DNA from 3 places in the Streptomyces sp. NPDC043867 genome. Region 2 is predicted to be linked to each of the others. Evidence: riboswitches for the same ligand, from Rfam matches in the RefSeq annotation. Region 2 holds a riboswitch; each other region holds the start of a gene.

What was found. Region 2 has a riboswitch for cyclic di-AMP ahead of AC069T_RS01790 (LysM peptidoglycan-binding domain-containing protein). Riboswitches for the same ligand answer to the same signal wherever they lie in the genome.
Region 1: another riboswitch for cyclic di-AMP. It lies ahead of AC069T_RS35090 (C40 family peptidase); the one in region 2 lies ahead of AC069T_RS01790 (LysM peptidoglycan-binding domain-containing protein).
Region 3: another riboswitch for cyclic di-AMP. It lies ahead of AC069T_RS18465 (M23 family metallopeptidase); the one in region 2 lies ahead of AC069T_RS01790 (LysM peptidoglycan-binding domain-containing protein).

What each region holds. Positions count from the first base shown of each region.
Region 1 is NZ_JBWKDS010000055.1:28,588-40,325, forward strand. It holds gene AC069T_RS35080 (ATP-binding protein) at 226-678, shown strand; gene AC069T_RS35085 (DUF6328 family protein) at 761-1,294, opposite strand; gene AC069T_RS35090 (C40 family peptidase) at 1,372-1,845, opposite strand; cyclic di-AMP (ydaO/yuaA leader) riboswitch at 1,849-2,013, opposite strand; gene AC069T_RS35095 (urease subunit gamma) at 2,756-3,058, shown strand; gene AC069T_RS35100 (urease subunit beta) at 3,074-3,385, shown strand; gene AC069T_RS35105 (urease subunit alpha) at 3,378-5,099, shown strand; gene AC069T_RS35110 (urease accessory protein UreF) at 5,099-5,773, shown strand; gene ureG (urease accessory protein UreG) at 6,023-6,706, shown strand; gene AC069T_RS35120 (urease accessory protein UreD) at 6,703-7,458, shown strand; gene AC069T_RS35125 (alpha/beta hydrolase) at 7,595-9,190, shown strand; gene AC069T_RS35130 (lysophospholipid acyltransferase family protein) at 9,261-9,986, opposite strand; gene rocD (ornithine--oxo-acid transaminase) at 10,088-11,314, opposite strand; gene ddaH (dimethylargininase) at 11,311-11,738, opposite strand, start outside.
Region 2 is NZ_JBWKDS010000001.1:354,187-365,924, reverse strand. It holds gene nuoL (NADH-quinone oxidoreductase subunit L) at 1-24, shown strand, start outside; gene AC069T_RS01815 (NADH-quinone oxidoreductase subunit M) at 31-1,617, shown strand; gene nuoN (NADH-quinone oxidoreductase subunit NuoN) at 1,614-3,263, shown strand; gene recQ (DNA helicase RecQ) at 3,537-5,621, shown strand; gene fahA (fumarylacetoacetase) at 5,666-6,919, opposite strand; gene AC069T_RS01795 (HAD family hydrolase) at 7,270-8,148, shown strand; gene AC069T_RS01790 (LysM peptidoglycan-binding domain-containing protein) at 8,197-8,931, opposite strand; cyclic di-AMP (ydaO/yuaA leader) riboswitch at 8,938-9,097, opposite strand; gene AC069T_RS01785 (CocE/NonD family hydrolase) at 9,587-11,620, opposite strand.
Region 3 is NZ_JBWKDS010000017.1:1,080-8,879, reverse strand. It holds gene AC069T_RS18465 (M23 family metallopeptidase) at 34-891, opposite strand; cyclic di-AMP (ydaO/yuaA leader) riboswitch at 894-1,051, opposite strand; gene AC069T_RS18460 (phosphatase PAP2 family protein) at 1,550-2,095, opposite strand; gene mscL (large conductance mechanosensitive channel protein MscL) at 2,221-2,688, opposite strand; gene AC069T_RS18450 (tyrosine-protein phosphatase) at 2,942-3,739, shown strand; gene AC069T_RS18445 (DUF6126 family protein) at 3,810-3,926, opposite strand; gene AC069T_RS18440 (helix-turn-helix domain-containing protein) at 3,959-4,597, opposite strand; gene AC069T_RS18435 (aspartate aminotransferase family protein) at 4,666-6,261, opposite strand; gene dxs (1-deoxy-D-xylulose-5-phosphate synthase) at 6,258-7,800, opposite strand, start outside.

The DNA.
Region 1 (11,738 bases), on a different contig from region 2:
GCGGCGTTCCCGGCGACGGTAGAGGATGCGCCCGGTGCCCGGCCGAACGGGCACGTTCGCGCAGAGTTCACCGCATCGAGCGACAGATATATGCATATCCCGGTGGATCGCGCCCGTGAGGGGTGCGGCGGTGGCAGTCTGGCGCGAAGCACCGGTCCGGGACCGTACTCGAATCAGCCGCTCCGTGTCGGACTACGGGTCCCGTGGGAAAGGGACGATGTCGCCATGGCAGATCACCAGGAAGCATCCGTCACTCTGCCGAGCGATCCCGCATCGGTCTCCGCGGCCCGGACCTACGTCATCGGCGTCCTCGCCGACTGGGGCCTGCCGAGGGGCACGGAGGCCGCCGAGACCGTACGCCTGATCGTGTCCGAGCTCGCCACCAACGCCGTCCAGCACACCCTCGGGCAGTCTCCGACCTTCACCGTCGACGTCACGCTCGAGCGTGACGAACAGCTGCGCATCGGAGTCACCGACAGCCACCCGCGGTTCCCGAAGCGTCTGCCGGCCGCCGTCCAGCAGGACAACGGCCGGGGGCTGGTCATCATCCGCTGGCTGACCGCCGAGTGCGGCGGCAGGGTGAGCGTGCGGCCCACCCGCGAGGGCGGCAAGACGGTCGTGATCGAGCTGCCGTGGTCGCTCCCGGCCCGGCCGGTGACCCCGGGGCAGGAACCCTGAAGCCGCGACCCGGCAGCCGCGCCGCCAGGGCCGTGGCGGCCCTCGCGACATGGCAGCCGCGCCGTCAGGGCCGTGGCGGCCCTCACGGGCGCCGGCCCGGACCTTCGTGCTCCCGAGCCCCCGAGGAAGCTCTTCTCGCCCGGAGGGTGCGCCGCACGAGCCGGGGCAGGACGCCCCACAGCGCCGCGCAGACGACCAGCGTGCCGGCCGCCGCGGCGATTCCGCCGCCCCGGCCCAGGGTCACGTCGACGACGAGCAGGACGGAGCCGGTGAACGCCAGCATCAGGACGCACAGCCCGGCCGTGGCCAGATGGGAGGAGACCCGCACGATGGTGGCCTTGGCGTTCTGCTGGAACAGCGACCGGTGCAGGGCGGCCGGGGCCACGAAGAGGGCGGCGGCCAGCACGGCGAGCAGCAGCGTGGTGACGTACGTGACGCGCTGCACCGTGTCGAGGGTCGGGAACCGCTGGGTGAATGCCAGGGTCAGCAGGAAGGCGAAGAGGATCTGCACGCCGGTCTGGACGACGCGCAGCTCCTGGAGCAGCTCGGCGAAGTTGCGGTCGGCGCGCTCCGGGGGCGTCTCGTTCCGCGCGGAGTGAGGGTGTCGGTCGTCCATGGGCGGACGAGTATCCGTTTCGGGCCGTGTTCACCCTCCGGGGGCGACGGCGCCCGCCGCCGCCCCCGGGGAGCCGGTCAGCCGACCCGGCCGTACCAGACGCTCTTCGTCCAGATCTTCGTGAGCTTCACGACCTCTCCGGTCTTCGGGGAGTGCCAGATCCGTCCCTTCCCGGCGTAGATGCCGACGTGGTACACGTTCCGGCCCGAATGGAAGAACACGAGGTCTCCCGCCCTGCGGTGCGAGGCGGAGACGTGGTTGGTCTTGTTGTACTGCGCCGCGGCCGTACGAGGCAGCCTCTTGCCGGCCTTCTTGTACGAGTAGAGCGTGAGCCCGGAGCAGTCGAAGCGGCGCGGCCCCGTCGCGCCGTACTTGTACGGGGCACCCTTCTTGGAGGCCGCGATCTGGAGCGCCTTCGTCGCCGATGTGGCCGCGGCGGCGTCGGATGCGGCGCCGGGGACCACGAGGCTGCCGCCGACGGCGGCGATGGTGAGGGCCGAGGCCGTACCGGCCCGGGTCCACAGCGACGGGACACGATTGAGCGCAGTCATGCGCAACCCTTCGTCAGCCGCCTGTGAAGGATGACCTGTCGGATTCGGGCTGGCGAAGTAGCCCGGCCGCGATGTGCGGCTTCACCCCAAGGACCGCCCGGATCTCTCCGGCGGCCCGTCGTGCTGGGTCCTCCACTCCTGCCGATCCACTTCTGTCGACCGGTCATCCGGGCGGCGGCAGGACTCGGCGTCCGCCCGGATCGCCCCGCCGCTTCGGCGGGGGCTTGTCGTCGCAGGGATCTTCACTCATGGAAGTCCGAAAATCCGAACGGAATCGGAGATTTGTGGGGTTACTCACCACTCACCCGTTCGGGTGGACGCCCCCTGTTTCGAACGGAAGTTGGGGGTGCCGACCAAGCCCGCACCTGCGGCGGAACACTTCATTCCGCGCCTGCTCTCCACACGTTGCGCAAGTTGAGGGGGCTCATGGCCAGGGGTGCGTCTACGCCGTTGGGGGGTACGCCGTTTGGTGCGTTTGTGTCCCGGGCCGGACGTCGCGCGAAGCCGGCGCCCGTCGGCCCGGGGTGACGGCACGCCGGATGTCCGCCGTCGGCGGCAAGGTGGAGCGGGCGGCCCGTCGTTCGCCCCGGAGGACCCGCACGGTCCGCGCCAGGGGGCGGCGCGTGGACTTCGTTTTCGCCCCGTTGGTGCATCGGAGTGAGCGGCGCGGAAGGGCCGGCGGTGCCCGACGGGTATGGAACAGCCCAGTCGGCGGTCATGAGTGGATCAAGAGCTGGTTAACGTAGTTGAAACTCCGTCCAACTAGCCTGCCGATCCACGCCACCAGGGGTTTTCGTATCCGGATTGAGGCCGATCGCCCAATCTGCCTGTGTGTTACATCTATCCCGTCGCGGTGGCTGCGGCAACCGGACCCCGCACGGTCCGGGCGAGGACTGTGAGGTGGGACGCCGTGCAACTGACCCCGCACGAGCAAGAGAGGCTGCTGATCCACGTGGCCGCCGACGTGGCCGATAAGCGCCGGGCCCGCGGGCTGAGACTGAACCACCCCGAGGCCGTCGCCCTCATCACGTCGCACCTCCTGGAAGGCGCCCGTGACGGCCGTACCGTCGCCGAGCTCATGGCCTCCGGGCGCAGGCTGCTCACCCGGGACGACGTCATGGAGGGCATCCCCGAGATGATCCACGACGTGCAGGTGGAGGCGACCTTCCCGGACGGCACCAAGCTCGTCACCGTCCACGACCCGATCGTCTGACGGGGGAGCGGCCCGATGATCCCCGGAGAGATCCTGTTCGCCGACGGACCCGTCGCCTTCAACGAAGGCCGCGAGGTGACCCGGCTGACCGTCCTCAACTCCGCCGACCGCCCCGTCCAGGTCGGCTCCCACTACCACTTCGCCGAGGCCAACCCGGGTCTGGACTTCGACCGCGCCGCAGCCCGCGGCAGGCGGCTGAACGTGGCCGCGGGCACCGCCGTGCGCTTCGAGCCCGGTATCCCCGTCGACGTCGAACTCGTTCCGCTCGCCGGTGCCCGTGTGGTGCCCGGACTGCGCGGTGAGACCGGAGGTGCCCTCGATGCCTGAGATCTCGCGTGCCGCGTACGCCGATCTGTTCGGCCCCACCACCGGCGACCGGATCCGGCTCGCCGACACCGATCTGCTCGTCGAGATCGAGGAGGACCGCTGCGGCGGTCCCGGCCGCGCCGGCGACGAGGCGGTGTTCGGTGGCGGCAAGGTCATCCGCGAGTCCATGGGCCAGGCGCGCGCCACGCGCGCGGAGGGCACCCCGGACATCGTGATCACGGGAGCCGTGATCATCGACCACTGGGGTGTCGTCAAGGCCGACGTCGGCATCCGCGACGGCCGGATCACCGGCATCGGCAAGGCGGGCAACCCCGACACGATGGACGGCGTCCACCCTGACCTCGTCATCGGCCCCGAGACCGAGATCGTCGCGGGCAACGGGCGGATCCTCACGGCCGGCGCCATCGACGCGCACGTCCATTTCATCTGCCCGCAGATCGCCGACGAGGCACTGGCCGCCGGTATCACCACACTGGTCGGCGGCGGCACCGGACCGGCCGAGGGCTCCAAGGCGACCACCGTCACCCCCGGCCCCTGGCACCTGGCCCGGATGCTGGAGGCGATGGAGCGGTACCCGCTCAACATCGGCCTGCTCGGCAAGGGCAACACCGTCTCGCACGAGGCGATGCTGTCCCAGATCCGCGGCGGCGCCCTCGGACTGAAGCTGCACGAGGACTGGGGCTCCACCCCGGCCGTCATCGACGCCTCGCTCACCGTCGCCGAGCGGACCGGCGTCCAGATCGCCATCCACACGGACACCCTCAACGAAGCCGGGTTCGTGGGCGACACCCTCGCCGCCATCGCCGGCCGCACGATCCACGCGTACCACACCGAGGGTGCGGGCGGCGGTCACGCGCCGGACATCATGACCGTGGTCTCCGAGCCGCACGTGCTGCCCAGCTCCACCAACCCGACCCGGCCCTTCACCGTCAACACCGCCGAGGAACACCTCGACATGCTGATGGTCTGCCACCACCTCAACCCGTCCGTCCCCGAGGACCTGGCCTTCGCCGAGTCCCGGATCCGGCCGTCCACCATCGGCGCGGAGGACATCCTGCACGACCTGGGCGCCATCTCGATCATCTCCTCCGACTCGCAGGCGATGGGCCGGGTCGGCGAGGTGGTCATGCGGACCTGGCAGACGGCGCACGTGATGAAGCGCAGGCGCGGGGCGCTGCCCGGCGACGGACGCGCGGACAACCGCCGGGTGCGTCGCTATGTCGCCAAATACACGATCAACCCGGCCGTGGCGCAGGGACTCGCCCGCGAGATCGGCTCGGTGGAGACCGGCAAGCTCGCCGACCTCGTGCTGTGGGAACCCGCCTTCTTCGGCGTCAAGCCGCACCTCGTCATCAAGGGCGGGCAGATCGCCTACGCGCAGATGGGCGACGCGAACGCCTCCATCCCCACCCCGCAGCCGATTCTGCCCCGCCCCATGTTCGGGGCGATCGGACGGGCCCCCGCCGCCAACTCGTTCAACTTCGTGGCTCCGACGGCGATCGAGGACGGGCTGCCCGAACGGCTCGCGCTCGGCAAGCGGTTCGTGCCCATCGATTCCACGCGGACGGTGACCAAGGCCGACATGCGGGAGAACGACGCGCGCCCGCAGGTGCGGGTCGACCCCGACAGCTTCGCCGTGCACATCGACGGGGAACTGGTCGAGGCGACACCGGCGGCCGAACTGCCCATGGCCCAGCGTTACTTCCTCTTCTGATGACGCGCGCAGCACTGCTCGTCCTGGCCGACGGCCGTTTCCCCGCCGGAGGACACGCCCACTCCGGCGGGGCCGAGGCGGCCGTCAAGGCCGGGCGGATCACCGGCGCGGCGAGTCTCGAGGAGTTCTGCCGGGGGCGGCTGCACACCACCGGCCTGGTGGCGGCCGCCCTGGCCGCGGCGGCGGCGAGCGGAGCCGACCCGGGTGAACTGGACGCGGCCGCGGACGCCCGCACGCCGTCGCCCGCCCTGCGAGCCGCCGCCCGGCGGCTCGGGCGGCAGCTCGTGCGGGCCGCCCGCGCGGCGTGGCCGAGCCCCGAACTGGACGACCTGGCACGGCGGTTCCCCAAGGGAGCGCACCAGCCCGTCGTCCTCGGGCTGGCAGCCGGGGCCGCCGGACTGGCGCCGGAGGACGCCGCGTACTGCTCCGTGTACGAGAGCGTGAGCGGACCGGCGACGGCGACGGTACGGCTGTTGAGCCTCGACCCGTTCGAGGCGACCGGTGTGCTGGCGCTGCTCGCGCCCGAGCTGGACCTCGTGGCGCGGGCCGCGGTGGACGCCGCCCGGCGCGCGCTCGTCGACGGGGTCGACGTGCTGCCGGCCGCCTCCGCTCCGCTGCTGGAGATCGGGGCGGAGGCGCATGCCGCCTGGTCCGTGAGGCTGTTCGCCTCCTGAAGTTCCGGGGAGGACTTCGCGCCCTGTTCCGGAAGGGAGTTCACCCTCCGTTCCGGAGGGGAGTTCGCCCCCCGTTCCGGGGGAGAGTTCGCCCCCCGTTCCGGGGGAGAGTTCGCCCCCTGTTCCGGACGGAGTTCACCCCCTCCGTCCCCTTCCCTTCCTGTCCCGAGGGGCTCCGCCCCCGGACCCCCGTACCGTCCTGCGGCCTCGTCCTCGAACGCCGGACGGGCTGAAAACTGGAGCCGCATCATGCATCTCGACCACACCCACCTCCATGACGGGCCCTCGGCCGTGGGGGCCGACGTCCACCGGGGCGACGGCCGTCGGCGGGCGCTGCGGATCGGGCTCGGCGGCCCCGTCGGCTCGGGCAAGACCGCGACCGTCGCCGCGCTCTGCCGGGCGCTGCGCGACGAGTTGTCCCTCGCCGTCGTGACGAACGACATCTACACGCGGGAGGACGCCGAGTTCCTGCTGCGGGAAGCCGTTCTGCCGCCCGAGCGGATCACGGCCGTGGAGACCGGGGCCTGCCCGCACACCGCGATCCGCGACGACATCTCCGCCAACCTGGAAGCGGTCGAGGAACTGGAGGACGAGCTGCAGTCCCTGGACCTCGTGCTGATCGAGTCCGGGGGAGACAACCTGACGGCGACCTTCTCCAAGGGGCTCGTCGACGCGCAGATCTTCGTGATCGACGTCGCCGGCGGTGACGACATCCCCCGCAAGGGCGGCCCGGGGGTGACCACCGCCGACCTGCTGGTGGTGAACAAGACGGACCTCGCACCGTACGTCGGCTCCGACCTCGCGCGGATGGCCGCCGACGCCGAGGCGCAGCGGGCCCGGCTGCCCGTCGTCTTCCAGTCGCTGCGGACCGAGGCCGGGGTCGGTGAGGTCGCCGACTGGGTACGCGCGCGGCACGCCGCGTGGACGGCATGACGGCAGGGGTACGGGCCACCGCGCGGATCGCGGCGCGCGGTGACGGCAGCGGCGGTACCTCCCTGCCGGTCCTGGAAAGCGAAGGCCCGCTGGCGCTGCGCCGCACCCAGGCGCACGGATCCGAGGCGCGCGTGATGATCGTCGGCGCGATGAGCGGGCCGCTCGGCGGGGACCACTTCGGCGTCGAGGCGGAGGCGGGCGACGGGGCCCGGCTCCACGTCGGCTCGGCCGCCGCGACCATCGCCCTGCCGGGCCAGGCCGGGGGAGAGGCGCGCTACGACATCCGGCTCGGCGTGGCCGCCGGAGCCGAACTGCACTGGATGCCGGAGCAGTTGATCTCCGTCAGGGGAAGCGACCTGTACGTGTCGTCCCGGGTCGACGTGGCGGCCGGCGCCCGGCTCGTCTTCCGGGAGGAGCAGGTGCTCGGGCGGGCCGGCGAGGAACCGGGACGGCTCACCAGCCGTCTCACCGTGCGCGTCGACGGGAAGCCGGTGCTGGACCAGGAACTGTCCTGCGGGCCCGGCGCACCCGGAGGCTGGGACGGTCCCGCCGTCCTGGGGGGACATCGCGCCCTGGGCCAACTCGTCGTCGTGCGGCCGGAGTTCGAGCGGAAGCCGATGGTGCCACGGCTGTTCGGGGAGGGCGCCGCACTCAACCCGCTCGCCGGTCCCGCCGTCCTGGTGACCGCCCTCGCGCCGGACGCGCTGCGGCTGCGGCGGACGCTCGACGAGGCGTTGCGTGCACTGGACTGACCTACCCCCTCCGCTCAACGGAGCAACGCGCACCGGTTATCGGATTAGTAAAGAAGCCAGGGTACCTCTGTTCTCAGGGGCCCCACAGCAGAAAGGATCCCCGTACCAATCGCAACGATGTACGGGGAGGCCCCACTTGAGTGGTATCAGACCGACGAGGCGGGTGGCAGCGCTCGGCTCGGCCGGAGCGCTCGTCACGGCGACCCTGATAGCCGGAGCCGTCGCGGCGCCGTCGGCAGCCGCCGACGCGCGGCACGGACAGGACCGACAGGCCCGGGGTGCCGCGATCGCGGCGGCCAGGGCCGCCAAGGCCGGGATCGACTGGAAGGACTGCCCTGCCGACTGGGGCTTCGCCAAGCCGATCCAGTGCGGGTGGGTCACGGTGCCGCTCGACTACGCGCGTCCGAACGGCAAGCAGATCAAGATCGCCGTCGACCGCATCGGGAACACCGGGACCAAGGAGGAGCGCCAGGGCGCCCTCGTCTACAACCCGGGCGGCCCCGGCGGTTCGGGCATGCGTTTCCCGACCCGGGTCACCAACAAGAACCCGGTCTGGGCCAACGCCGCGAAGGCGTACGACTTCGTGGGCTTCGACCCGCGCGGTGTCGGTCACTCGGCGCCCATCTCCTGCATCGACCCGCAGGAGTTCGTCAAGGCGCCGAAGGCCGACCCGGTCCCGGACTCCGAGGCCGACAAGCGCGCCCAGCGCAAGCTCGCCGCCGAGTACGCGGACGGCTGTGCCGAGCGCAGCGGCGAGATGCTGCCGCAGATGACCACGCCGAACACCGCGCGCGACCTGGACGTCGTCCGGGCCGCCCTCGGCGAGCGGAAGCTCAACTACCTGGGCGTCTCCTACGGCACCTACCTGGGCGCCGTCTACGGCACGCTCTTCCCGGGACACGTCCGCCGCATGGTCGTCGACAGCGTGGTCAACCCCTCGCGGGAGAAGATCTGGTACGAGGCCAACCTCGACCAGGACATCGCCTTCGAGGGACGCTGGAAGGACTGGGAGGACTGGGTCGCGAAGAACGACGCGACCTTCCACCTCGGTGCCACCCGGGCCGAGGTCCAGGCCCAGTGGCTCAAGCTGCGGGCCACCGCCAAGAAGAGCCCGCTCGGTGGCGTCGTCGGACCGGCCGAGCTGATCGGCTTCTTCCAGAGCGCCCCGTACTACGACTCCGCGTGGGTGCCGGTCGCGACGGCGTTCAGCAAGTACGTCGCCGGTGACACCCAGGCGCTCGTCGACGCGGCCGCTCCGGACCCGGCGGACCTCGCGGGCAACAAGGCCTCCGAGAACAGCAACGCCGTCTACACCGCGGTCGAGTGCACCGACGCCAAGTGGCCCACCAGCTGGAAGAAGTGGGACCGGGACAACACGCGGCTCCACAAGGACTACCCGTTCATGACGTGGGCCAACGCGTGGATGAACCTGCCCTGCGCCACCTGGCCGGCCAAGCAGCAGACCCCGGTCAGCGTGAAGACCGGCAAGGGGCTGCCGGCCGTCCTGATCGTGCAGTCCACCGATGACGCCGCCACCCCGTACGAGGGCGCCGTCGAACTGCACAAGCGCTTCAAGGGCTCCCGCCTGATCACCGAGAAGGACGCGGGCTCGCACGGCGTGACCGGTCTGGTCAACCCGTGCATCAACGAGCGGGTGGACACCTACCTGCTCACGGGCGGCACGGACGCGGCCGACGTGACGTGCGCCCCGCACGCCACGCCCAAGCCGTAGTCCGGCCCGGCGACACAGCGAGGGGGCGGCCGGTCTTCCGGCCGCCCCCTTCGCCGTCCGTCCGGCGCCGTCACCTCGTCGGCAGCCGCGGGAACCTGCGCGCCCGCCGCGCCTGTGCCGCGGCCTCCTTCGCCTTGACGGCGGCCGCGTACTCGTCGACGTACTCCTGCCCGGAGAGCGTGAGGACGGCGTACATGATCTCGTCGGTGACCGCGCGCAGGATGGTCTTCTCGTTCTCCATCCCGGCGTAGCGCGAGAAGTCGAGCGGGGTGCCGAAGCGGATCGCGACGGGACGGACGCGCGGGATCCTCTTGCCCGGCGGCTGCGCCTCGAACGTGCCGATCATCGCGCAGGGGATCACCGGCGCGCCCGCCTTGAGGGCCATCACGGCGACGCCGACCTTGCCCTTGTAAAGCCGGCCGTCGTGCGAGCGGGTGCCCTCCGGGTAGATGCCGAGCAGCTCGTCCTTGCGCAGGACGCACAGTCCCTCGCGGATGGCGGCCTGCCCGGCGTCCTTGCCCGACCGGTCCACCGGGATCTGTCCGGCACTGCGGAAGAAGAAGGCGGTCAGCCGGCCCTTGATGCCGGGGCCGGTGAAGTACTCGGCCTTCGCCAGGAAGGTGATGCGCCGCTTCAGGATGGCGGGCATCAGGAAGTGGTCCGAGAACGAGAGGTGATTGCCCGCGATGATGGCCGCGCCCGACGACGGCACGTGCTCCAGGCCCTCGATCCGCGGCCGGAACACCAGCCGCAGCAGCGGACCCAGAAGCACGTATTTGAGCACGTAATAAAACACTCTGCCGCTCCTTCGTACCCCCGCGGGAGCGATCAGTGTAGGCACGGGCGTCGCCGGGCGTAACCATCTCGCAGGCACGCCCTGTCGCCACGTGGCCGGTATCAGCCGCCCTGCGTCAGAACCTTCTCCAGGGCCCCGAGAGCGGACTGGAGTTCCTCACCGCTGATGGTCAGCGGAGGGGCGAGCCGGATCGTGGAGCCGTGGGTGTCCTTGACCAGAACCCCCTCCCGCACGAGGCGTTCACTGATCTCGCGGCCCGTGCCGACGGCGGGGTCGACGTCCACGCCCGCCCACAGCCCCCGGGCGCGGAACCCGACGACGCCCCGGCCCACCAGGTGCGTGAGGCCGCCCCGCAGGACGACACCCAGTTCGGCGGCCCGGCGCTGGAATTCACCCGTCTCCAGCAGCTCCACGACCGCCGAACCGACCGCCGCCGACAGCGGGTTGCCGCCGAACGTGGACCCGTGCTCGCCGGGACGCAGCACCCCGAGCACCTCGCGACGGCCGACCACCGCGGAGACCGGCACGATGCCGCCGCCCAGCGCCTTGCCCAGCAGGAGCAGGTCCGGGACGACGCCCTCGTGGTCGACGGCCAGCGTGCGGCCGGTGCGCCCGAGCCCCGACTGGATCTCGTCCGCGACGAACAGGCATCCGGCGCGCCGCGTCAGCTCGCGGACGCCGGTGAGATAGCCCTCGTCCGGGATGACGACGCCGGCCTCGCCCTGGATGGGTTCGAGGAGCACGGCCGCCGTGGTCTCGTCCACGGCCGCCTCCAGCGCGGCGAGGTCGTTGTACGGCACCACGCGGAAGCCCGGGGTGAACGGGCCGAAGCCGGCGCGGGCCGTCTCGTCGGTGGAGAAGCTGACGATGGTGGTCGTCCGGCCGTGGAAGTTCCCGGCGGCCACCACGATCGTCGCCCGCCCGGCCGGGACGCCCTTCACCTCGTACGCCCACTTGCGGGCCACCTTGACGGCGCTCTCCACCGCCTCGGCGCCCGTGTTCATCGGCAGCACCATGTCCAGGCCGGTCAGGTCGGCCAGCGACTCGGCGAACTGGGCGAGCCGGTCGTTGTGGAAGGCGCGGGAGGTCAGGGTCAGCCGGTCGAGCTGGCGGTGCGCGGCCTCGATCAGGGCGGGGTGCCGGTGGCCGAAGTTGAGGGCCGAGTAGCCGGCCAGCATGTCCAGGTAGCGGCGCCCCTCGACGTCCTCCACCCAGGTGCCCTCGGCGCGGGCGACGACGACGGGCAGCGGGTGGTAGTTGTGCGCGACGACGGGGGCTTCGGCGCGGATGACGTCGGCGGAGCTGCGCGTACGGGCGGGAGCGGTCATGAGCGGATCTCCTGGGTGCAGCACTTGATGCCGCCGCCGGCCTTGTGGAACTCCGAGAGGTCGACGGGGACGGGGGCGTAGCCGTGGCGGTCGAGCTGGTCGGCGAGGGCAGCGGCGCGCGGCGAGATGAACACGTGGCGGCCGTCGGAGACGGAGTTGAGGCCGAACGTCATCGCGTCCTCGCGGGTGGCGATCACCGCGTCCGGGAAGAGCCGCGCCAGCACCTCGCGGCTGCCGGGCGAGAAGGCCTCCGGGTAGTACGCGATGTTCGCCGCGCCCCCGTCGTTCCCGTCGTCCAGCACGAACAGGGCGGTGTCCAGATGGTAGAAACGCGGGTCCACCAGCTGGAGGCTGACCACCGGGACGCCGAAGAACTCCTGCACCTCCCGGTGGGCCTCGCGGGTGGTGCGGAAACCGGTGCCCG
Region 2 (11,738 bases):
ACCCTGCTGATGAGGGCGGTCTGATACCGAATGTCTGGATCCAACACAGTCTTTCCCCTGCTGACAGCGACGGCGGCGCTCCCGGCCCTCGGGGCGATCGCCACGGCCGCGGTGCCGGCCGCGCGTCGCGTCGCGGCCAAGTGGCTGGCGCTGTTCGTCTCGCTCGCCACGCTCGTCCTGGCCGCGATCGTCCTGGTCCGTTTCGAACCCGGCGGCGACCGGTACCAGCTCACCGAGTCCCACTCCTGGATCGCCGACTTCGGCGTCAGGTACGAGCTGGGCGTGGACGGCATCGGGGTGGCGCTCGTCGCGCTGACCGCCCTGCTGATCCCGTTCGTGATCCTGGCCGGCTGGCACGACGCCGACCCCCAGGAGACCGGAAGCAGCCGCTGGCGGCCGACCCAGGGCTTCTTCGCCCTGATCCTGGCCGTCGAGGCGATGGTGATCCTCTCCTTCGAGGCCACCGACGTCTTCCTCTTCTACATCTTCTTCGAAGCCATGCTGATCCCGATGTACTTCCTCATCGGCGGCTTCGGGGACCGGGCCCACGAGCACGGCGACGCGGCGGCGGCCACGCAGCGCTCGTACGCCGCCGTGAAGTTCCTCCTCTACAACCTGGTCGGCGGCCTGATCATGCTGGCCGCCGTCATCGGTCTGTACGTGGTCGCCGGGAACTTCTCACTCCAGGAGATCGCAGAGGCCCGGGCCGCCGGCACGCTGGACATGGCGACGAGCACCGAACGGTGGCTGTTCCTCGGCTTCTTCTTCGCCTTCGCGGTGAAGGCGCCGCTGTGGCCGCTGCACACCTGGCTGCCGAACGCCATGGGCGAGGCCACGGCCCCGGTCGCCGTGCTGATCACCGCGGTGGTCGACAAGGTCGGCACGTTCGCGATGCTGCGCTTCTGCCTCCAGCTGTTCCCGGAGGCCTCGAAGTGGGCGACGCCCGTCATCCTCGTCCTGGCGCTGATCAGCATCATCTACGGGGCGCTGCTCGCGGTCGGCCAGCGGGACATCAAGCGGCTGGTGGCGTACGCGTCGATCTCGCACTTCGGCTTCATCATCCTCGGCATCTTCGCGATGACGAGCCAGGGACAGTCCGGCGCGACGCTCTACATGGTCAACCACGGCATCTCGACCGCCGCCCTGATGCTGGTGGCCGGATTCCTGATCTCGCGGCGCGGTTCGCGCCTGATCGCCGACTACGGGGGAGTGCAGAAGGTCGCCCCGGTGCTCGCGGGCACGTTTCTGATCGGCGGCCTGGCGACCCTCTCGCTGCCCGGACTCGCGCCCTTCGTGAGCGAGTTCCTGGTCCTGGTCGGCACGTTCTCGCGCTACCCGGTCATCGGCATCATCGCCACCTTCGGCATCGTCCTCGCCGCGCTCTACACGCTCGTCCTCTACCAGCGGACGATGACGGGCCCGGTGAAGGCGGAGGTCGCCGAGATGCCCGACCTCAGGGTGCGTGAGCTCCTGGTCGTCACCCCGCTGATCGCGCTGCTGATCTTCCTGGGCGTCTACCCGAAGCCGCTCACCGACATCGTGAACCCGGCGGTGCAGCAGACCATGTCAGATGTACACAAGAAGGACCCCAAGCCCGAGGTGGAGGCGGCCAAGTGAGCGCAGTAGCCGTCCACAGCCTGTGGACAACCGCGGCCGACCCGATCTCGAAGATCGACGCGCCGAAGATCGAATACGGGCAGCTGTCCCCCACCCTGATCGTCATCGGGGCGGCTGTCGCCGGGGTCCTGATCGAGGCGTTCGTGCCTCGCAAGTCCCGCTACTACGCGCAGGTGTTCCTGTCCGTCGTCGCGCTCGCCGCCGCCTTCGCCGCGGTCGTGGCGCTCGCGGCCGGCGGGTACGGCACGACGAAGGCGCACATCGCCGCCATGGGCGCGATCGCCGTCGACGGTCCCGCCCTCTTCCTGCAGGGCACGATCCTGCTGGCCGGACTGCTCGGCGTCTTCACCTTCGCCGAGCGGCGGCTCGACCCCGAGGCGCACGGCAACCGCGTCGACTCCTTCGCCGCGCAGGCCGCGTCCGTGCCCGGCAGCGACAGCGAGAAGGCCGCCGTGAAGGCCGGGTTCACCACCACCGAGGTGTTCCCGCTCCTGCTCTTCGCGATCGGCGGCATGCTGGTCTTCCCGGCGGCGAACGACCTGCTGACGCTGTTCGTCGCCCTGGAGGTCTTCTCGCTCCCGCTGTACCTGCTGTGCGCCCTGGCCCGCCGCAAGCGGCTCCTGTCGCAGGAGGCCGCGGTCAAGTACTTCCTGCTCGGCGCCTTCGCCTCCGCGTTCACCCTGTTCGGCATCGCCCTGCTGTACGGCTACGCGGGCTCGGTGTCGTACGCGACGGTCGCGCAGGTCGTCGACGGCACCGTGCAGAACGTCGATCCCGCGCTCGCCGGCACCATGGGCAACGACACGCTGCTGCTCATCGGCGTCGCGATGGTCGTCATGGGGCTGCTGTTCAAGGTCGGCGCGGTGCCGTTCCACATGTGGACCCCGGACGTCTACCAGGGCGCGCCCACCCCGGTCACCGGCTTCATGGCGGCGGCGACCAAGGTGGCCGCGTTCGGCGCCCTGCTCCGCCTCCTGTACGTGGTCCTGCCGGGCCTGCGCTGGGACTGGCGGCCGGTCATGTGGGGCGTCGCGGTCGTCACCATGCTGGGCGGCGCGATCGTCGCGATCACCCAGACCGACATCAAGCGGCTCCTCGCGTACTCGTCCATCGCGCACGCGGGTTTCATCCTCGCGGGTGTCATCGCGACGACGCCCGACGGTGTCTCCTCCGTGCTCTTCTACCTGGGCGCGTACTCGTTCGTGACGATCGGCGCCTTCGCGGTCGTCACCCTGGTCAGGGACGCGGGCGGCGAGGCCACGCACCTGTCCAAGTGGGCGGGCCTCGGACGCAGGTCCCCGCTGGTGGCGGCCGTGTTCGCGGTCTTCCTGCTGGCCTTCGCCGGTATCCCGCTGACATCCGGGTTCGCGGGCAAGTTCGCCGTGTTCAAGGCGGCGGCGGAAGGCGGCGCGGGCGCGCTCGTCGTGGTCGGTGTGATCTCGTCGGCGATCGCGGCCTTCTTCTACATCCGGGTGATCGTGCTCATGTTCTTCAGCGAGCCGCGCCCGGAGGGTCCGACGGTCGCCGTGCCGTCGCCGCTGACCACGACGGCTATCGCGGTCGGCGTGGCGGTCACGCTGGTGCTGGGTGTGGCGCCCCAGTACTTCCTGGACCTGGCGGGCCAGGCGGGAGTCTTCGTCCGCTAGAGCGACCGCGTACGTGCCGGGCCCCGGCCTCCCCTCGGAGGACCGGGGCCCGCGCGCGTACGGAGGCCCAGGACCGCGCGCGTACGGAAGTACAGAGGACCGCGGCCGCCCGTGCGTGCGCCGCGCCGCGGTGTTCGTGGAACGCAGGTGCGTGGCGCAACGGAACGGAACGGTCGCAGCCTGTGGACAACTCCCGGGGCTGTCGGTGCGGAGCCCTATGGTGGCTGTCGTGGGCGAAGCACGACATACGGGGGACGACGGGCGATGAGCGGGATGGGCGGGACAGCTGTGGTGACCGGAGCGGACGTGACGGCGGGACCGGCGGCGAGCGAGGCACTGGCCACGCTCCACCGGGTCTTCGGGTACGAGGCCTTCCGCGGCGAGCAGGGAGCCGTCATCGACCACGTGGTCGACGGCGGTGACGCCGTCGTCCTCATGCCGACCGGCGGCGGCAAGTCCCTGTGCTACCAGATCCCGGCCCTCGTCAGACCGGGCACCGGGGTCGTCGTCTCCCCCCTCATCGCGCTGATGCAGGACCAGGTGGACGCGCTGCGGGCGCTCGGCGTGCGCGCCGGGTTCATGAACTCCACGCAGGACTTCGACGAGCGGCGCGTGGTCGAGGCGGAGTTCCTGGCCGGGGAGCTGGACCTGCTCTATCTGGCCCCGGAGCGGCTGCGCCTGCAGGGCACGCTGGATCTGCTGTCGCGTGCGAAGATCTCCGTCTTCGCGATCGACGAGGCGCACTGCGTGGCCCAGTGGGGTCACGACTTCCGCCCCGACTACCTGGCCCTCTCCCTGCTGGGCGAGCGCTGGCCCGACGTCCCCCGCATCGCGCTGACCGCGACGGCCACCCACGCGACGCACCGCGAGATCACCCAGCGTCTGGGCATGCCGGACGCCCGTCACTTCGTGGCGAGCTTCGACCGGCCCAACATCCAGTACCGCATCGTCCCCAAGGCCGATCCCAAGAAGCAGTTGCTGTCCTTCCTGCGTGAGGAGCACGCGGGCGACGCGGGCATCGTCTACTGCCTCTCGCGCAACTCGGTCGACAAGACGGCCGAGTTCCTCTCGCGCAACGGGATCGAGGCGGTGCCCTATCACGCGGGGCTCGACGCGGGCACCCGCGCGGCGCACCAGTCGCGTTTCCTCCGGGAGGAGGGGCTCGTCGTCGTCGCGACCATCGCCTTCGGCATGGGCATCGACAAGCCGGACGTGCGGTTCGTCGCCCACCTCGACCTCCCCAAGTCCGTCGAGGGGTACTACCAGGAGACGGGCCGCGCGGGCCGCGACGGACTGCCGTCCACGGCCTGGATGGCGTACGGGCTGCAGGACGTGGTGCAGCAGCGCAAGCTCATCCAGGGCAGCGAGGGCGACGAGGCGTTCCGCCGCCGGGCGGCCGCCCACCTGGACTCGATGCTGGCGCTCTGCGAGACCGTCCAGTGCCGGCGCTCCCAGCTCCTCGCCTACTTCGGCCAGGACCCCCAGGCGGACCGCTGCGGCAACTGCGACACCTGCCTGGCCCCGCCGGAGACCTGGGACGGCACGGTTGCCGCGCAGAAGCTGCTCTCGACGATCGTCCGGCTGCAGCGGGAGCGGGGGCAGAAGTTCGGGGCGGTCCAGATCGTCGACATCCTGCTGGGCCGGCGGACGGCCAAGGTGATCCAGTTCGACCACGACCAGCTGTCCGTGTTCGGCATCGGCGAGGAGCTCTCGGAGTCCGAATGGCGCGGTGTCGTCCGGCAGTTGCTGGCCCAGGGCCTGCTCGCGGTCGAGGGGGACTACGGCACGCTGGTGCTGACCGAGGCCAGCGGGACGGTGCTGCGGCGCGAGCGCCAGGTGCCGTTGCGCAAGGAGGCGCCGAAGCCGGTCACGTCCCGGTCCGGTTCCGGCCGGGGGGAGAAGAAGTCCAAGGCCGCGGTGGCCGAGCTGCCCGCCGAGCTGGTCCCCGTCTTCGAGGCGCTGCGCTCCTGGCGCGCGGCCCAGGCGAAGGAGCAGGGCGTCCCGGCGTACGTCATCTTCCACGACGCCACCCTCCGGGAGATCGCCACCGCGGCGCCGGCCTCGGTCGCGGAGCTGGGCGGGATCAGCGGCGTCGGCGAGAAGAAGCTGGCGACGTACGGGGAGGGAGTCCTCGCGGCGCTCGCCTCGGTGAGCGGTGCTCCGGCCGCCGAACCCGGCCCGGGTGCGACGGCTGCCGCTGCCGGCCCGGACTCCGGTGCGGAGCCCGGCCCGGACTCCGGCCGGGGCTCCGGTTCCGCACCGGGCCCTGACTCCGGCCGGCGCTCCGGTTTTGCCGGTGCCCCCGACCCGGACTGGCCCGAGATGGACGAGGAGCCGGAGCCGGAGGACTGGATGTAGCGGCGGCGGGCGGGCAGGACGCGCCCCGCCGCGACCGGCCGGGGTCAGTTCTTCGGTACGACCCTGCCGGTCACCTCGCCGAGGCCCACCCGGGTCCCGCCCGGCCCCGGCGCCCAGGCCGTGAGGGTCACCTCGTCGCCGTCCTCCAGGAACGTCCGGGTGCCGTCGGGGAGTTCGAGGGCGTCGCGGCCGTTCCAGGTCAGCTCCAGCAGGGAACCGCGCTCGCGTTCCGTGGGACCGCTCACCGTCCCGGAGCCGTACAGGTCGCCGGTCCGCAGGGACGCCCCGTTGACCGTCATGTGCGTCAGCTGCTGCGCCGCCGTCCAGTACATGCTGGAGAACGGCGGCTCGGAGACCGGATGGCCGTTGATCGCGACGGAGATCCGCAGGTCGTAGCCGCCGGGGTCCTCCGAGGCGTCGTCCAGGTAGGGCAGCAGCGGGTGCGTGCGCTCCGGCGGCGCCACCCGCGCGTCCTCCAGCGCGTCGAGCGGGGTGATCCACGCCGACACCGAGGTGGCGAACGACTTGCCGAGGAAGGGGCCGAGCGGGACGTACTCCCAGGCCTGGATGTCGCGCGCCGACCAGTCGTTGAGGAGGCAGAGGCCGAAGACGTGGTCGCGGAACGCCGACAGGGGGACGGAGGTGCCCTGTTCGGAGGGCGCGCCGACGACGAAGCCGACCTCCGCCTCGATGTCCAGGCGGACGGACGGGCCGAAGACCGGCGCGGCGTCCGCGGGTGCCTTGCGCTGGCCCGACGGACGGATCACGTCGGTCCCCGACACGACGACCGTGCCGGACCGCCCGTGGTAACCGATCGGGAGGTGCTTCCAGTTGGGGGTGAGGGAGTCCTCCGCGTCCGGGCGGAAGATCTGTCCGACGTTGCGGGCGTGGTTCTCGGAGGCGTAGAAGTCGACGTAGTCCGCCACCTCGAAGGGCAGGTGCAGGGTGACCTCGGACAGCGGGTACAGCAGCGGCTCGATCGTCTCCCGGTGCGCCGGGACCGTCACCCACGCGGTGAGCGCGCGCCGCACGTCCGACCAGGCGGTGCGGCCCGCGGCGAGCAGGGGGTTGAGGGTCGGCCGCGCGAGCAGCGTCTCGTAGGGGGAGCCGAGCGCCCGTGCCGCGGCGCCCGCGTCGAGCACGCGGTCGCCGAGCCGGACGCCCACCCGTCGCGCACCGGAGGACGGAGCACGGCCTGACCCCTCCGCGGAGCCGCCGGAACCCGCTGGGGAGAACACGCCGTACGGAAGATTGTGCGGACCGAAGGGGTCGCCCTCGGGGACGTCGAAGGGGGGCATCGGGTGCTGCCTCGCTTTCGTGCTCGCCAGTGATCCATGTGTGTCACGCGTCGATCCATGTGTTCCACGCGTTCCAGGTGGTCGCGGCACACGTTACGTGGGAGAGGCGAGCGGAGGCAGGTCCCGTGACGGACCGCGCACCGCGTCCGAAGAGTTCGCAATGTCCGTCGAGCCGTGTCGGGCGGGGCGTTGCCGCCTTCCGGCGCAGGCGCCCACGACGGCCGCTTCGTACGGACCCGGTGATGCGCGGCGCGTGATCCCTTACGGGGGGCCGGCGTTGCTGCCGGGATACCGGACGTCGTCCGGTTCCCGCCGGGCCGTTGGGGCGCGGGATCCGTATTCTTCGGATCATGGCCGCTCCGACTGCATATTCACTCATCGCCACTGACCTGGACGGAACGCTGCTGCGCGGCGACGACACGCTCTCCGACCGGTCGCGGGCCGCGTTGGCGAGGGTGGCCGAGGCGGGCGGTCGGCATCTCGTGGTGACCGGACGCCCGGCGCCGAGGGTGCGCCCGCTGCTCGACGAACTCGGCGGCACAGGGCTCGCGGTGTGCGGCCAGGGCGCGCAGCTGTACGACGCCGGGGCCGGCCGTCTGCTGTGGTCGGTGACCCTGGACCGGGAGCTGGCCGAGACGGCGCTCGGCAAGATCGAGGCCGAGGTCGGGCAGGTCTTCGCCGCCGTGGACCAGGACGGGGTGGACGGGCTCACGCTCATCGAACCGGGCTACCTCATGCCGCACCCGACGCTGCCCGCGGTGCGGGTGCTACGGCGCGACGACCTCTGGGCCAAGCCGATCAGCAAGGTGCTGCTCCGCCATCCCTTCCTGTCCGACGACGAGTTGGCGTCGGCGGCCAGGGCGACGGTCGGTTCCCTGGCGACCGTCACCATGTCGGGACCCGGCACCGTCGAACTCCAGCCATGCGGCGTGACCAAGGCGACGGGCCTCGCGCTCGCCGCCGGGCACCTCGGTCTGTCGGCGTCGGCCACGATCGCCTTCGGCGACATGCCGAACGACATCCCCATGTTCGACTGGGCCGCCCACGGTGTCGCCATGGCCAACGCCCATCCCGAACTCAGGGCGGTGGCGGACGAGATCACCTTCTCGAACGAGGAGGACGGCATCGCGGTCGTCCTGGAACGGCTGTTCCCCGGCCCTGGGGACCGGGGAACGGCGGACGCCGTCGGGCGGGGAGCGCCCGGCACGGTCCTGCACGGGGCCCGGTAGGCGGGGCCCCGCGCGCGGGAATTCAGTACGCGCGGGCCCGTACGGTGATCAGTACGCGCCGAAGACGTTGTCGATCGAACCGTACTTGTCGGCCGCGTAGTTGCAGGCCGCCGTGATGTTCGCGACGGGGTCGTACGGGTCCATCGAGGTGCCGTCCACGTGGTACGCGGCGAAGGTCGGGTCGATGACCTGGAGGAGACCCTTGGAGGGGGTGCCGGCCACCGCGTTGGAGTCCCAGTTGTTGATGGCCTGCGGGTTGCCCGACGACTCGCGCATGATGTTGCGGTAGATGCCGTCGTAGCTGCCCGGGATGCCCTTCTGGGACATGATGTCCAGGGCTTCCCTGATCCAGCCGTCCAGGTTGTTCGCGTACGTCTTCGCGGACGCGGGGGTGACGACGGACTTGGCGGCCGTGGTGGTGCCGGTCGCGGCGCCCTTGACGGTCTTCGTGCCGACCGTCAGCTTCAGGCCCGGGCGGATCAGCGACGGGTCGCTGCCGATGACCGCGCGGTTGGCCTCGTACAGCTTCTTCCAGTCGCTGTTCTTGGTGTGCTCTCGCGCGATCTTGGCCAGGGTGTCGCCCAGGGCCACCTTGTAGGTGACGAGCTGGACCTGCGGGACCGCGGCCGGCACGGACCGGACGGCCTGCGTCGGCTGCGCTGCCTGCGCGACGGTGGCGCCCACGAGGGGGATCGCGAGTGCGGCTCCGCCCGTTCCGGCGGCGATGAGCCCGCGGGTGAGGGCGTTGTTTCCGGGACGACGGTGCTTGCCTCGAACGGCCATGGCGAAACTCTTCCTCTCCGATGCCTGCGAGGTGAGCTGTCGGGTTCGGGCTGGGAGGTGCCCGGCCGCACGGTGACATGCGACTTAACCCCGAGCCGTTCCGGTGATCCGGACCGGCGGCTTACCTGGGTCCCCCGCTCCTGCCGTGCGTGGGTGGGTGGGGTCACCGAGCGCGGCAGGATTAGGCGGGTCCGCTCGGATCGACGTGAACGTATGCGAGAGCACATGTCCGAAACAAGGCCCGATTTCCCCTGGCAAGGCATTTGATCTACCTCTGGCCAGGGGGGAAATGGTCCGATTAGACCGGAACGTGAAACTCAACTTGCCTTTAGCAAAGGGAGACTTGTCCGGCCGGACCGGCCAAAAGATCGATTTGAGCGTGACCCATTTCACGCCAACAAGCCCCATGAAAGGGGATTCAAAGCAGGCAACTCGGGCATTACTGGCTCCGGTCCGGAGGTCGGGCGGCGCGGTGGCCCGGCGGCGCTGTGGCCCGGTGGGCTGCCGGGAGCCGGGAGCCGGGAGCCGGGAGCCGGGAGCCGGAGCCGGAGCCGGAGCGGGAGCGGGTGGTCGCCGGACGGGGGCGGGCAGGTCGCCGGGCGGGCCGCCGAGGGGGAGACGCCGCGGGCCGGGCCGGGCCGAGTCCCGCCGGGCTCTAGCCCGCCGTGCGCGGGATGCGCCTCTCCCACGTCCGGTGGAAGACGACCTCGTCCCCGTCCCGGCAGATCACCTCGTCCGAGGTGATGAACTCCCCCGCCTCACAGGTGATTTGGGAGTGGGTCTCCACGCGCGCGTCCCAGGACGTGTCCGGCCGGTGGAACCGGATCGACCAGTCCGAGCGGGTGCGGGCGGACAGGGGATCACGCTGGCCGGTCGTGTACGTCTCCAGGGCGTCCTCCGTGACCTCGAGGCCGTCGGGGTACACGCGAGTGCCGCCGAGGCCCGGGTCCACCTCCAGTCGCCAGGTGCCCGCGGCGACATCGCGCACGACCAGCCGTTGTGGGCGGGGTTCGTCCAGAGTCGCCGGGACGACCGCGCCCAGCGGCTCCGACTCCTCCGGCTCCTCGAAGGTGATCGAGGGGTCCGACTCCCGTGCGCGTACGGGCAGTTCGAGCGAACTGCCGTCCGGGTGCAGCGTGAAGCCGGCGTCCGAGCCCGGCTGGGGCCAGACCCAGGGCCAGTACGCCGAGGAGACCGCGAGCCGGATGCGGTGCCCCGGCGGGAAGGCGTGACCGATGCCGCTCAGCTCGAACGTCACGTCCCGGGTCGCGCCGGGCGGCCACTCCACCGCCCGGTCCGTGCCCTCGCGGGCGGAGAGGTTCAGTACGCCGCGCGTGACGAGCGTCGACGCTCCGTCCGGGAACACGTCGCAGAGCCGCGCGATCACCTGCCCGCGCGGCACCGGCGAGGTCAGCCGCAGACGGACCCTCGGCCGCCCCAGCACCCAGGTCTCCTCCCGCACCTCGAACTCGAAGCACGCCGACTTCGCGTCCTCGTCCCGCTGGTCCGGCGGCAGGTCGGCGTCGTTGCCGAGGGGCAGGAAGCGTCCGGCGTCCAGCCCGGTGTGCAGCGGTGAGCGCACCGGCACGGGCACACCCCGCAGCGCGTACGACACCGGTGTAACCGACGGCGAGGGCCAGGCGTCCTCCCCGACCCAACGGCCGGGCAGGGCCGGGTACACCGTGGCCGGGACGTGCGAGTCGCTGATGTACGCGCGCAGGAGCGGTTCGGACAGGACACCGGTGGCGCCCCCGGCCGGGGCGGCACCGGTGTCGGGGCCGGGTTTCAGCCAGTGGTCCCACCAGCGCAGCGTCTCCTGGAGGAAGCCGATCGCCGGGCCGGGCGGCAGCCCCCGGTCGGGGTACTGGTGCGACCAGGGGCCGATCAGCCCGCGTACGCGGTCCGCCGGAAGGTGTTCGACCAGGCGCAGGACGGTGTCCCGGTACGGGTCGTGCCAGCCGCCGACCGCGAGCACCGCGGCCCTGACCGACCCGTAGTCCTCGCGCACGCTGCCGCGCCGCCAGTAGGCGTCCCGCGTCTGGTGCTCCAGCCAGGTGTGGACGAAGGGGGTCACGGCCTCCAGCCGTCCCACCCACATGTCGCGCCACATCACCTGACCGACGTAGCGCGGGTCCGGCGGCCGGGAGGCGAAGGCGAGCATGGCCGCCGCCCGGCCGTGCAGGTCGCAGGCCAGGACGGAACCACCCAGGTAGTGCCGGTCGTTGTCGTAGCGGTCGTCCGTCGAGCAGACCGCGACCACGGCCTTGAGCGGCTCGGGCGCGAGGGCCGCGACCTGGAGGGAGTCGAAGCCGCCCCGCGAGAGGCCGAACATGCCGACCCGCCCGCTGCACCACGGCTGGGCCGCGAGCCAGTGGACGACCTCGACCCCGTCGGCCGCCTCCACCTGCGCGTGCTCGTCCGCCGGCAGGCCCTCCGAGTTGCCGTGCCCGCGGACGTCCACCCGGACCGAGGCGTAGCCGTGCCCCGCGTACCAGGGGTGGCGCTGCCAGTCGCGGGGCGCGGTCCAGTCCGTCAGGCGGTACGGCAGGTATTCGAGGAGCGCCGGGACCGGCTCGTCGGTGACCGGCCGCCACACGCGCGCGTACAGGCGTGTCCCGTCCGGCAGCGGGATCAGGACGTCCTCGTGCGCCGTCTCGTAGGGGAACGACGTACGGATGTGCGTGCTCATCACGGTGACCTCGGGGAGTGGAGTGCCTCGGGCCGCGTGGCGTGCCGGGTGGCGGCGGCGCGTCACGGCACGAGAGCCTTCCGGTGGGTTCGGTACAGGTCAGGACGTATCAGGTGAT
Region 3 (7,800 bases), on a different contig from region 2:
CCTCCCCTTCCCCCCCCCCGGCGTGTGCGGGCGTCAGCCGACGGAGACGCCGTGCGCGCGCAGGTACGCGATGGGGTCCACGTCCGAGCCGTAGTCCGGGGTGGTGCGGATCTCGAAGTGCAGGTGCGGTCCGGTGACGTTGCCCGTCGCGCCGGACAGGCCTATCTGCTGGCCGCCGGTCACGGTCTGCCCGGCCGAGACCGACAGCGAGGACAGGTGGGCGTACTGGGAGTACTGGCCGTCGGCGTGCCGGATGACGACCTGGTTGCCGTACGCGCCGCCCCAGCCGGCCGAGACGACGGTGCCGGGCCCGACGGCCTTGAGGGAGGTGCCGGTCGGGACCACGAAGTCGACACCGGTGTGGTAGCCGCTGGACCACATGCTGCCCGCAGTCTTGTAGGCGGTGCCGACGATGGCGCCCGCGACCGGCAGGGTGTAGCCGGAGCTGCTGGTGGCCGCGGCCGGAGCGGCCTTCGTCTTCGTCGTCTGGGTGGTCTTGCCGGACGACGGGGCGGCGGGGGACGCGGCCTTGCCGCCGAGCGTCAGCTTCAGACCCGGGTGGATCAGTGCCGGGTCGCCCCCGATGACCGCGCGGTTGTCCTGGTAGAGCTTCTTCCAGCCGCCGCTGACGTGCTGCGTGTCGGCGATCTTCGCGAGGGAGTCGCCGGCCTTCACCGCGTAGGTCTTCGTCTCGGCCTTCTGGGCGGCGGCCGGCGCGGCGGCGGCGGCCTTCTCCGGAGCGGCGGAGACGGCGGCCGCGGGAGTCGCGGCGTGGGCGCCCGCGGCTCCCATCAGCGGCAGGGCGAGTGCGGCGCCGCCGGTGCCGACGACGGCGATCGAGCGGGTGAGGCGCAGGGACTTGGGACGGCGGTGCTTACCCTTCGCGGGCATGGTGCATTCCTCTCCGGCGCCTGCGAGGTGAGCTGTCGGGTGCGAGCTGGAGATGCCCGGCCGCGTTGCGCGCGGCTCAACCCCTAGCCTGTCCGGAGACCGGAACAGGCGTCATACCTGTGGGTCCCCCGCTCCTGCCGTGGACGGGTGAGTGTGCGGGATTCCGGGCGGCGGCAGGATTGGGCGTCCGTCCGGAGTGAGGGTGAACGTAGGCGACGTGAGAGGGCGTCGACAAGCTTGTGGGTTTTCTGTGCACACCCATTTCTTGATCCATGTCCGGATTGCCGGTCACTGTCCGTCGACGAGTGATCTTTCCGGGTCTGCAATCGCCCGGTAATCCCGAAGACTTGAGAAACCGGGTTCACGACGCATTGTCACCGGTATGACGCTGCTCACGCGCCACCCCGCCAGGAGGCCCTGATTGCGCACCAGTTGGGACCCATACCCACAAATGGGACAGAAGGTCCAGACAGTTCATTGAAGGATATCTGCCGCATGGCGTCCGGCCTTCGGGGTCCGGCGTCAGGCGTCCGGCGTCAGGCGTCAGGCAGGACACACGGACGGCGACGGCGGACCGCTCGTGGAGACGCGGCCCGCCGAGGGCTCGGACGGCCGGCCGCACCGAGGCGGCCACGGTGGGGAGCGTGCTCCCCGGGGCTCACCGCAGCAGACGCAGCACCAGCCGGGGGCTCTTGCGCACCAGAGCGGCCGCGGCCAGGCCGATCACCGCTCCGGCCGCGACGTCGGACGGATAGTGGGCGCCGGTGTGCACCCGCTCGGTGGCCACCATCGCGGCCGGAACCGCACACACGGCGCCCGCCAGGGGCCACACCGCCGCCACCGCGGCCGTGAACCCCACGCCCGCGGCGGTGTGCCCGGAGGGGAACGAGGAGGAGTCGGGCCGCTCGTGCACGTCCTCGTGCGAGATCCATTCCTTCGGCGGCCGCTCCCGCTCGCACACCTGCTTGAGCACGGCGTTGGACACCAGCTCCGCCACAGCCATGCTCGCCAGTCCCGCGGCCGCGGCCCGACGGCCTTTCCAGCCGGCCAGGGACATGACGGCGGCGGCACCCCACCACAGCTTGGTGTGCTGGGCGGCGTCCTCCACCGCCGGCAGCACGCGCCGCGCGCAGTCCGACTGCCACGCGGCGACCCGCCGCGTCAGCCGATGATCCTTTTCACGAAGGTCCGCCCATGCGTTCATGGGCTGCGACTTCCCGCAAGGGACGAGTCGTAACGGGCATCAGCCCGGCGCCCGCGTGGCAGCTCGGACCCGAGCGTCCGAACGGGGCAGCGTGCGTGCCGCCCCGTCCGACAGGCCGATCGTTCTCACCGGTCCTGACGAGCGGGTACGGTGCCGTCCCCCGCAGACTGGGCCGTCACCTGCGCGGGGAGCGCCGGCAGCGGACTGGTGCAGGAGGCGCAGCGGCGGGCCTCCGTGGGCACGGGGCTGAGGCATTCGGGGCACTCGCGCTTGGGTGCCTGCACGTCGTGGCTCGGCGCGAAACGCTGGTGCAGCTTGTTCACGGGCAGCACCACGAGGAAGTACAGGGCGGTCGCGACGAGCAGGAAGCTGATGGCGGCGTTGATGAACGCCCCGTACGGGAATTCGGTCCCGCCCACCGTGAAGGTCTTGCGGCTGAGGTCACCAGTGGTCCCCGACGCCAGACCGACCAGCGGGGTCAGGAAGGCCCGGACGAAGCCGTTCACCACGGCGGTGAACGCCGCACCGATGACGATGCCGACCGCCAGGTCGACCACATTGCCGCGCAGGATGAATCCGCGGAAGCCCTTCACCTGTCACTCCTCCATCTGCCTGGGTCACCATCCGCCGGCGCGGGCGGTCCCCGCACGGCCCGGCGCCCTACGAGCGACGTCTTACCGGCTTCGGCCCCGGGCAACCTTCGGTCACGTCGTCGCGGTACTCCGCCCGGGATACGCCGCCTGTGGACAACTCATTGCCCCAGGAACCCATGTCGTATCGTCAGGAGCGCATCCGGTCGGTGAGCTACGCCGAGGCAGCGCCGACGGACGAGTGGGAGGAGCCCCCGTGACGCAGCAGATCCCGTCGACCGAGCCAGAGCTGGCCGGAGTGCGCAACTTCCGTGACGTGGGCGGCCTGCCCACCACGGACGGTCGGCGAGTGCGGTACGGGCGGTTGTTCCGCAGCGGCCACCTCGCGCACGCGACCGGGGAGGACGCCGAGTTCCTCGCCTCGCTCGGCCTGCACACGATCTTCGACTTCCGTAACGCCGCGGACCAGAGGCTGGAGGGCCCGGACATCGAGCTGCCGGGCGTGCGGAACGTGAATCTGCCGCTGAGCGACCCGGCGGACGGCGCCGAGTTCTGGAAGATGGTCCGCGACGGCGACCTGGAGCAGCTGCGCGCGATCCTCGCCGACGGCAAGGCGGCGGACCGGATGATCGGCTCCTACCGCATGATCATCAAGGAGCGCACCGCCGAGCACTCACGCGTGCTGCACGCGCTGGCGGAGGACAGTGTGCCCGCCCTGATGCACTGCGCGGCGGGCAAGGACCGCGCCGGCCTGTCGATAGCCGTGACCCTCCTCGCCGTCGGTGTCGAGCGCGACGCGATCCTCGCCGACTACCTGGAGTCGAACGCCGCGCACCGCCGGTACAAGGTCCACCGCAGCAGCTCCGCGGCCTCCGCCTACTCCCCCGAGGTCATGGAGCTGCTCAGCCCGCTCTTCGACGCCCGCGCCGAGTATCTGACGGCCGCCTTCGAGACGATCGAGGCGACCTGGGGCGGGACCGATACCTACCTGGAGCAGGGGCTGCGGGTCACCCCGGAACTGCGGGAGCGGCTGCGCGACCGGCTCCTCGAGTGACGAGATCCCGGCCCGGGGTCCTGACGGCCGGTCTCCCGCGGGGCCGGCCGAGCGGGACGCCCCCCTTCGGCTACTGGTTCCGTGCACCCAGTGTGAACAGCAGATAGACGAAGGCCGCGAACAGGTGGCCCACGGCCACGTAGACGATGAGCCGCACCCACAGCGCGCGCGGGAACTTCTCCTCCATGGACCGCCGGGACCCGGGCTCCGTGGGTTCGGTCATGACGTCTCTCCTGGTGTCGGGTGGCCGGTCACCGGGCCGAGGCACAGCGCCGTGGTGGGGCTCTGCAGCAGTGTGTGGACGAAGAGCAGCTCGGCCCCGGCGCGGTCGGCGGCGGCCAGGCGGTGCGGGGTGAGCGAGTCGAAGTGCGCGCTGTCCCCGGGCGCCAGGACGTGCGCGGTGTCCCCGAGGCGCAGGCGCAGCCCGCCCTTGAGGACGTACAGCCACTCCTCGCCGGGGTGGACGCGCACGATGTCGCCCTGCGCCCCGTAGGGCACGTGCACGCGCAGTGCCTGCATGCCGCGGCCGGGGGCGCCCGCCTGCCAGTAGGTCCAGCCGCCCGCCGTGCTGGGCTCCAGGTCGGCGGCGCGCATGACGGCGTCCCGGTCGGCGACGCTCTCGCCGAGCAGCTCCGAAACCGTCGTACCGTAGACGCGGGCGAGCGCGAGCAGCATCGGCAGCGAGGGCTGGCGCTGCCCGGTCTCCAGCCTCGAGAGATGGGCGGGCGAGAGCCCGGCGGCGCGCGACGCCGCCTCCAGGGTGAGGGAGGCGCGGCGGCGCAGTGCGCGCAGCTGCGGGGCGACGGCGGGCAGCTCGTCCCCCGGTCCGGGAGGGTGCGTACCCTCGGCAGGGCTCATACCGTCCATTGAGCCGCAGCGCTTGCCTCCGCGGCAAGTTTGTTGCCCCGGAGGCAAAAGAAGGGGCGTCAGCGGTTCGCGACCGCCTGCTTGACCAGGGTCTTCCCGAAGTCCCACATCAGTCCGCCCCCGCTGTGCGCGTCGTCCATGACGGCGGTGAAGGCCTCCACGAACCGGTCCACGTCGCGCTGCCCGATGATCAGCGGCGGAATCAGCTTGATCACCTCCAGGTGATCGCCGGAGACCTGGGTCAGGATGCGGTGCCGTTGCAGCAGCGGCACGACCACCATCTGCGCGAACAGTCCCTTCCGCGCGGCCTGGAGCATCGTCCACCGGCTGCGCAGTTTGAGCGACCGGGGCCGGCCGAACTCGATGCCGATCATCAGGCCGCGGCCGCGTACGTCACTGAGCAGCTCGTACCTGTCGACGAGCGCCGTGAGCCGGGACTTCAACTGCTCGCCCGTCGCCCGGGCGTTGGCGACCACCTGCTCGTTCTCCAGCACGGAGAGCACGGCGAGCCCGGCCGCCATGGCCTGGGCGTTGGATCCGAAGCTCGCCGAGTGCACCAGAACGCGGTCCATCGACGAGTAGACCTTCTTGAAGATCCAGTCCCTGCCGAGCGTCGCGCCGACCGGCACGTAGCCGCCGGACAGCGACTTCGCCACACAGACCAGGTCCGGCTCCACGCCCTCCTCGTGCTGGTAGGCGTAGAAGTCGCCGGTACGTCCGAGCCCGGTCTGCACCTCGTCGGCGATGAGCAGCGCCTTGTGCCCGCGCAGCAGCTCCTGGGCCGCGCGCAGATAGCCGGGCGGGGCCTCGAGCACGCCCTTGCCCTGAATGGGTTCGACGATCAGTGCGGCGACGTCGCCCTTCTTCAACTCCCGCGCCAGGGCGTCCAGGTCACCGAGCGGGACGGCCGTGTCGGGCAGGAGCGGCGCGAAGCCGTCGCGGAAGCCGCTCTCGCCGTTCACGGACAGCGAGCCGGTGGTCAGCCCGTGGAAGGCGTGCGCGCAGAAGAGGACGCGCGGCTTTCCCGTCGTGTACCGGGCGAACTTGAGGGCGGTCTCGACGGCCTCCGTGCCGCTGTTGCCGAAGAACACCCGGTCCAGGTGCGGGCTGTGGGTGAGCAGCTTCTCCGCGAGCAGTCCGGGCAGGGGCTGGCAGTCGAAACGGGTGAGGTCGGCGAGTGAGGCGTCGAGGACGTCGTGCAGCGCCTTGCGGACGACGGGGTGGTGGCGGCCGAGGCCCATCACGCCGAATCCGGCGAGCATGTCCAGGTAGTCGTTGCCGTCGGCGTCCCAGAAGTGCGCGCCCTCGGCCCGCTCGTAGACCTTGTCGAAGCCGATGGTGTGCAGCATGCGCGGGAGCTGGTGGTTGAGGTGCTTGGTGTGCAGCTCGTAGCGCTCGCCGCCGCGCTCGGCCAGGAGCTCGGCGAGATCGAACTCCCGGGCGCCGGAGAGCGGCTCCCTGGAAGGGGACTCCTCGGAACGGGATCTCCCGGAACCCGACTCCCCCGTGTCGGAAGCAGCGGAACGGGACTCCCGGAAAGGAGAGTTGACGGAAGCGGAGTCCCCGGAGGGGGAAGGGGCGGAAGGGGAGTCCCCGGGCAGGGGCCTCCCGGTGACGGGCTCCTCCGAGGGAGCCGTCCCTGAGGGGATGGTCATTCCTGTTTCTCCTTGGCGAACTGGTCCTTCGCCGCCAGGCCGGCGCTGATCCGTCCGGCGATCTCGACGGGCGTGAGGCCGATGTCCGCGAGCACCTCACCGCGCTTGGCGTGCGCGAGGAACTGCTCCGGAATGCCGAACCTCCTGACGGGTAAGTCGACTTCGGCGTCACCGAGGGCGAGGGCGACGGCGCCGCCGACCCCGGACGCCCTGCTGTTGTCCTCCACGACGGCGACGAGACGGTGCCGGGCGGCGAGGCCCGGCAGCGCGGGATCGACCGGCTTGACCCAGCGCGGGTCGACGACGGTGCAGCCGGTCCCCCGGGCCTCCAGCAGCTCCGCGGCCCGGAGGCACACCGGCGCCATCACGCCGACGGCGACCAGAAGCACCTCGGGCCGCTCGGCGCGGTGCAGGACGTCCATGCCGCCGGCCCGGCCGACCGCGGGGACGGCCGGCCCGACCGACTCCTTGGGGAAGCGGACCAGCGTCGGGGCGTCGTCGACGGCGACCGCCTCGCGCAACTGGGCCCGCAGTTGGCCGGCGTCGCGCGGCGCGGCGATCCTCAGCCCCGGCACGACCTGGAGGATGGACATGTCCCACATGCCGTTGTGGGAGGCGCCGTCCACACCGGTGACGCCCGCCCGGTCCAGCACGAAGGTCACCCCGCACCGGTGCAGCGCGACGTCCATCAGCAACTGGTCGAACGCCCGGTTGAGGAAGGTCGCGTAGACGGCGACCACGGGATGCAGGCCGCCCGTGGCCAGCCCGGCCGCGGACACCGCGGCGTGCTGCTCGGCGATCCCGACGTCCCAGACCCGGTCGGGGAACCGTTCGGCGAACTCCCCGAGCCCCACCGGGTGCAGCATGGCCGCCGTGATCGCCACGACGTCCTCGCGCTCCTCCCCGATGCGGACGATCTCGTCACCGAACACCGAGGTCCAGGAGGGCCCGTTGACGGGCGCCAGGGACTCGCAGGTGAGCGGGTCCATCACACCGACCGTGTGGAAACGGTCCTCCTCGTGCGCGAGAGCGGGTTCGAAACCGCGGCCCTTCTCGGTGAGGCAGTGGACGAGAACCGGCCCGTGAAAGCCCTTGGCGCGCCGCAGCGCCGACTCGACGGCCGCCGTGTCGTGCCCGTCGATCGGCCCGACGTACTTGAGCCCCAGGTCCTCGAACATGCCCTGCGGCGCGAACGCGTCCTTGAACCCCTTCTTCGCGCCGTGCAGCGACTCGTAGAGGGTGTTCCCGACGACGGGCGTCCGCAGCAGTACGCCCTTCCCCCAGGCCAGCGCCTTCTCGTACCCGTCGGTCGTCCGCAGGGTCGCGAGGTGGTTGGCCAGGCCGCCGATGGTCGGGGCGTACGAGCGCTCGTTGTCGTTGACGACGATGATCAGCGGGCGGTCCTTGGCGGCGGCGATGTTGTTCAGCGCCTCCCACGCCATGCCGCCGGTCAGCGCGCCGTCCCCGATGACCGCGACGACGTGGCCGTCACCGCCCCGCACCTCGCGTGCCTTGGCGAGACCGTCCGCCCAGCCCAGC